DNA from 2 places in the Vibrio sp. TH_r3 genome. Region 1 is predicted to be linked to the other one. Evidence: riboswitches for the same ligand, from Rfam matches in the RefSeq annotation. Region 1 holds a riboswitch; the other holds the start of a gene.
The links. Region 1 has a riboswitch for cobalamin ahead of R3X26_RS04635 (sirohydrochlorin cobaltochelatase). Riboswitches for the same ligand answer to the same signal wherever they lie in the genome.
Positions count from the first base shown of each region.

Region 1 (3,434 bases):
GAGCCAGTGGGTCAAGCCCTACGGTTGGTTCGTCTAAGAAGAGAATTTTAGGGTTATGCATGAGTGCACGAGCAATCACTAATTTGCGTTTCATGCCACCTGATAACTTACCCGCTGGCTTATTTTTATGTTCGGATAATTGGGCAAATTCAAGGCATTGTTCGATAGCATTATTTAATACACTACCGCGCATTTTGTACAATAAGCCATGCACTCTAAGGTTTTCTGTTAACGTAAGTTCTTTATCAAGGTTATTATGTTGTGGAACTACTCCTATCATTTTTTTCAACGCTAGGCGGCTCGGATCATACTGTTCATTCTGGTAAAGAATATGGCCCGAACTCGGTTCCAATAAACCGGTTAACATTTTTATGATGGTGGTTTTCCCTGCGCCATTTGGACCAAGAAAAGCACATATCTCACCTTGCTGAATAACAAAATCCACCTCATCAACAGCCATGCTGTTACCAAACGAGCGTGACAATGCCTTAACTTCTATGAGCACATTATTTGCAATAGTGCTGTTGTCTATAACATTGTTGTCTATAACATGGCTTTTTATAACATTATGCTCGATAACGTTATTTTCTATAGAGTGAGCAGTAGAACAACCGAGTGAGTGATTCATCTTTACTATTACTCCAATTCAATGCCGGCATCTTTTGCCGCATCTTGAAGGTGACGTAAATAAATTGCTTGAATCGTTTGTTTGCTGCCCAAACCTTCTAAAACTGGAATCACATTAATATTATTTGTTGATAACATGACCTTCCAAGAGTCATCTTCGTCGCCTGCCATATCATTAGTTGCATGATCACCAGCAACAACCATTAGTGGTTTAATAGTGACATTGGTAATCTGATCGGCTTGTATTTTCTCCAACAACATATCGAAACCAGGAAAACCTTCTACCAAGCCAACATAACTGTTCACTTGTGGATACATGGTATTTAATCGCTGCTCTAATTCAGCATACAAACCGGTAGATAAATGCTCGTTACCATGTCCCATGTAAACTAAAGCAGAGTCATTTTTTTCTGCTAAAGCAATATCGTCGGCTAATGCACTAGCAAGAACATCAAGATCAGCCTGATATTCATAATGATGTCCCCAAGTACCCATTAAAGGACGACCGATAGCGATATGGTTAAAAGGTTTCCATTTTTCTTTAATTGTTTCAATCGAAGCCAATGCATCCACATACGCCTTTAAATCAATAAATTCTTCACCATGAGACAGAAGCGTGGTTTGGACAACAATATTTTTATAGCCTTCATTTTGCAGGTCAGCCAAGGTACCCAATACATTTTTAACGCTATAAAAATGCTCTGGTACCTGTGGGTGAGCACGTTTATATTCTTCATCATTTTGACGTGCATGCCATTTCTTTCGAATAATATTAGAAGTGAAAGCAAAGCGAACGGGCGTATTAGGATAGGCCGATTCAATATGCTTCTCTATCGCAATTAATGAATTAACTGCACTGTCATAAGAGGTTCCAAAAGCAGCCAATACAATTGCTGATTTGTGAGTATTCATTTTGTTTCCTGCGGTATTAGTAACATTATCATCAGACGCAACTGAAGACATGCTGACTATTGACGGCACGACGGCTAGTAGCAAAAATTTCCTGATCAAATGGCGAAAGTTGGTTGAACATTTCATAATTCTATTTCCAAAATTTTATACCGACCCAAAGGCTGGTTGAATAAAAAATGGCGATAGGGAGGAAGAGAGAATTGGTTATTGTATAAATAACGAATAAACGTCGAGACACCCGCTCGCATGCTTGTTATCCCGTTAGGCAGGTATCCTGGCTTATGGGTCAACACATAACAGCTCCTTCCCAGACAAAGTCCAGTGGTTCATTGCTATTAGCTCGCCAAACACAGTTGCGGGTACAGCCCAAGCTTCTACTTGGTTCCCTTTTAAAGAATAAAGTGAACTTTATTCTCACCTAATGGAATAGTGATATTGCCTGTTTTTGTAAAAAAATTTTTGTTTAAAATCAATAAATCAGTTATTGATTGCTTAGTTAAATCAAGTGATTAAATAAATCAATTGATCGGTTAATTAAAATAGTTGATGTTGCTTTTAATCGGCATAACGCCATTTTTTCTGCTACGCCGATTAAACGATAACGCTATTAAAGCGCTTGTTTATAAAGAGCTAAAACTTCGGCTTCATTTGGTTGTCTTGGGTTACCAGGAAGACAAGGATCTTGCATCGCTTTATCAATCCAACCAGCTAGATCAGACTCTGTGATTCCTAATTCAGCAAACCCACTTGGGATACCGACTCTTTCAGATAACTTACAAATTAGCTCAACCGCTAAATCAGCGGCTTGCTTATCATTTAGATCAAACGTAGCGCCACCCATCACCTCAGCCACTGCACGAAATGGTTCAGGACAAAGCTCCGCATTAAACTTGCATACGACTGGTAACAGTATTGCGTTACAGACACCATGAGGTAAATTATGCGTTGCTCCTGGCTGATGAGCCATAGCATGGACTAGGCCCAGTCCTGCGCTATTAAAGGCCATACCCGCTAGAAACTGAGCACACGCCAAGTTATCTCGCGCTGATAGGTTTTTGCCATCGTCTACAGCAACCGGTAACCATTTGGTGATTAATCTTATTGCTTCTAAAGCCGTCGGCTTGGTTAAAGTATGAGAGCCAGGCGTGACATAAGCTTCAACTGCATGAGTTAGTGCATCCATACCTGTTGCTGCGGTTACACCGGAGGGTAAATCGACCATCAGCGTCGGATCATTAACCGCGATATCCGGAATTTGTTTACTATCAATGATAACCATTTTGACTTGATTATCTTCATCGGTAATAACGGAATTAGAAGTCATTTCAGCAGCGGTTCCTGCCGTTGTATTAATAGCGATAAAGAAGGCACCTGGATTTTTTACCATCCCTACCCCATTGAAATCACAAATATCGCCTTCATTTGACGCCATAACTCGAATAGCTTTGGCGCAATCCACTGGGCTTCCGCCACCAACGGCAATAAAGCAGTCACACTGTGATTCTATATATTGACTTAAACCACGTCTTACCAATGACGCAGTAGGATTTGGTGTGACTTGGTCAAAAACAACATAGTCAATTGAATATCGCTTTAACTCTTGAAATAGTTTATCTAACAAGCCTAATTGAACTAAATTCGCATCGGTAACAATCAGTGCTTTTTTAACAGGTTGTTTATCGAGTTCGGCAACAGAATCTTCAACCGCTCCAACACCAGAAAAACTCAATTTTGGTAAATTCAACGCAAATGACATACAAATTCCTTACTTAATCGATCATTTGCAAACATTATAAAAACAGATCAAATAAATACTGAGTCGTCGCTATAAAAAAACTGTAGAACACAATTTTTTATTATAAGTGGACAATTTATTTTTATAAAAACAACAGGTA
Region 1 is NZ_JAWMPW010000003.1:125,710-129,143, reverse strand. It holds gene R3X26_RS04640 (ABC transporter ATP-binding protein) at 1-628, opposite strand, end outside; gene R3X26_RS04635 (sirohydrochlorin cobaltochelatase) at 637-1,665, opposite strand; cobalamin riboswitch at 1,786-1,976, opposite strand; gene fucO (lactaldehyde reductase) at 2,147-3,295, opposite strand.

Region 2 (3,434 bases), on a different contig from region 1:
TTGGTGCTTTAAATGCTGTGCCATAGCTCGCTCTTATTCTATGGTTATCATCTATTTGGTAACCTGTAGCTAAAGACCACGTTGTATATGAATCATATTCATCGTGCTTATCATGACGAAGGCTTGCTTCCATTCCCCAATCACCTTCGATAAATGAACCAGATAAAAAGATACCTGTTGTATCTCTACTTTCGCCCGCTAGACTATGTGCATAACCATAACTAATAGCATCATCTCCTAATGATTCTCTTCTTCCTTCTATACCACCAGAAATAGTAACTTGATCTGAATACTGGTATTGGTTTGCCCATTGCAGCTGAGTCATGGTGATCTCAGCAAATGTACTTGCGGTATCTTTTGTTTCACCTAATGAATAATCGGCATTTTCTGTCAACTGATGATTCAAGCTTATTCTCGAGTCAAGTTGTTCGTTTTTATATTCTATTAATCCCGTAAAGCTTTCATTCTCAGAAGATCCATAGTTTAAACCATAAGAATCATACTCAACTAAACTATCAAACCAAGTAGCTGACCCATAAAAGGTTACATGGTCATTAAAAATATGTTCATATCCAACCATTCCATTTTTTGAATCAAACCCATAATCAATACTAGAGTCGTCATCTTTAATATCGTAACCATCAGTTTCTTCATAGCCCGCGGCTATTTGCAGGTGTCCATTTTCATTCACGTCTGTTTTTACAGAAAAATTACTTTCCTTTTGGGAATTTGAACCGATACCAACCGTTACTTGCTTCCTCTCATTCCCTCTATTAGAACGAGTAATGATATTGATAACACCACCTATAGCATCAGAACCATATTTAGCGGCGACCGGACCTCTAATAACTTCGACTCGCTCCACTAAACCTATTGGATATTTATTTAAAGCGACGCCCCCTGCGGCACTATCAATACGAATACCATCAACAAGAATTAAGACATGGTCACTATTAGTACCTCTAATATAAACCGATGCATTGTGACCTCTGCCACCATTTTGAGCGACTTCTACACCTGGAAGCCTTTTAATAATATCAGTCAATGAGTTAGCTTGAGACACTTCTATATCTTCACGAGTGACAACCGAAATTGGTTCAAACGTAGAGGACTCAGCTTGCTCAAACCGATTAGCAGTAACGACCATGGTTTCAACATCAGAAGAAGATTGTGCAAAAGATAAAGATGGAACCGAGACTAGCGAAGCCACTGTGGCCGCTATTATAGATTTGTTCATAAGTAAACCCTATTCGCGTAAATCTGAGTAAGTGTGTATTCACTTACCTACTGGCAGGTATTCGGACTTAAAAGCACGACCAAAAATCACTTGGTCTCCTAGCATCTCACTTCCCACGTATTCATCTATTGAATATCGTAGTGTGTGGTTTTCACCTTAGATGTTCGTTCTTTTTTACCGCTGCGCGTCAGTTCTGGAGTCTCACCAGATTCCCTATTAAGGCAGTGGCTGAATGCCACCCTCACCAGTTTCGCAATGATACTAATTATCATTATATTAATTGTCTAGTGCTATTATTTTAAGGTTGGCATGAAACTTATTCATATGAATGCTGGACAAGCACTCTAGATTGAATAAAATCTGCGCTCCTTTGTTTCTATCTAATGGTATATCTATGGCAAGCCTGAACGTTAATCCTAATCACTATCACCAACAGTTAAATGAGAAAGCTGAATGCCTTAAAAAAATGTTTGCCGAATACGATGTGCCAGAATTAGAAGTATTTGAGTCTCCAGAAAAATACTATCGTATGAGGGCTGAATTTCGAGTTTGGCATGAAGGTGACGATCTTTATTACATTATGTTTGATCAAGCAACACGCGAGAAATATCGTGTGGATAGTTTTCCGACAGCTAGCAAAATCATCAATGATCTTATGCCTGTTCTACTTGAATCAATTAAAACTAACGATGTTTTACGCAAAAAGCTGTTCCAAGTGGATTTTCTTTCCACTTTAAGTGGTGAAATTCTTATTTCGTTGCTCTATCACCGTCAACTTGATGACTCGTGGACGAAAGAAGCCAAAAATCTAAAAGCTCAACTAAATGATAAGGGATTTCATCTTGACCTCATTGGTCGTGCTCGCAAAATGAAAATCGTTTTAGATAGAGACTATGTTGTTGAAAAACTAAAGGTTCACGGGCAGACATACATTTATCAACAAGTAGAAAATAGCTTTACCCAACCAAACGGGATCGTCGCTCAAAAAATGTTGGAATGGGCCGTTGATTGCACTAAAAACAGTTCAGGTGATTTGTTAGAGTTATATTGTGGAAATGGTAATTTTTCACTGGCATTAGCACAAAACTTTGAACGTGTTTTAGCAACAGAACTCGCCAAGCCATCCGTTGTGTCAGCACAATATAATATTGCAGCTAATCAAATAGAAAACGTGCAAATTATTAGAATGTCAGCCGAAGACTTTACCGAAGCGATGGAAGGTAAGCGAGAATTTAGACGTTTGAAACAAGAAAATATCGATCTACAAAGTTACAATTGCAACACTATTTTTGTTGATCCACCCCGGTCAGGTATGGATGTAGACACTTGTAAAATGGTCCAAGGTTACGAACGTATCATGTATATATCCTGTAACCCAGAAACACTCAAAGAAAATTTAGCCTTACTATCTACCACTCATACTGTCACGCGGTTTGCTTTATTCGATCAATTCCCTTACACCCACCACATGGAAGCAGGTGTGCTATTAGAAAAAATCCAACCAAAATAACAATATATCTGTTCGTTCTTCTCTCACATAAATAAAGCCCTATCGAGTATTAAACGATAGGGCTTTATGTGGACCTTTGATAATCAGGTCTATCAAGAACAATGGATCTATTTTCGAATGCTGTTAAAACAACTAGGCAACATTAAGCATAACATTTGTTGAGTTATCATTGCATAGCGCATCATGAATAATACAAATAGCTTGCTTATATTTATCTTCTTCTACCACATATTGAACACTTACATTACGCATTGATGACTGCAAGGCGACAGGATCAATACCTTCTTCTATCAATGCATTGGTTCCTCTTGCTAATGCTTGGTTTGTATCCAGAAGTGAACCAATAGCCGATATCACCGCGACAACCTGAACTTTAATCGTTGCTGTTGGAAAATGTTGTTGTACACGGTCAAGTACACCATCAATGCTTTCCGTGTCACCAGTCAAATAATAAGTCATTGAATTGGCATTCATCTCTTTACTAATTAAGTTAACATCCGAGTTAGTAATGATCTGTATAAACTCTAAACTTGCATTATCCAATTGGCATGCCATATCTTGGTCGAACAAATGTATCGCAAATACTTTTTCTTTGCCTGCGATGATTTCTACACACTTTTCTTTTGGGTGGTAGCTATCAGAGATAAGCGTACCTGCGTGTTCGGGTTCAAAAGTATTCTTTATTTG
Region 2 is NZ_JAWMPW010000047.1:3,691-7,124, reverse strand. It holds gene R3X26_RS18500 (TonB-dependent receptor domain-containing protein) at 1-1,237, opposite strand, end outside; cobalamin riboswitch at 1,272-1,501, opposite strand; gene trmA (tRNA (uridine(54)-C5)-methyltransferase TrmA) at 1,632-2,747, shown strand; gene R3X26_RS18490 (aspartate kinase) at 2,880-3,434, opposite strand, start outside.
Region 2: another riboswitch for cobalamin. It lies ahead of R3X26_RS18500 (TonB-dependent receptor domain-containing protein); the one in region 1 lies ahead of R3X26_RS04635 (sirohydrochlorin cobaltochelatase).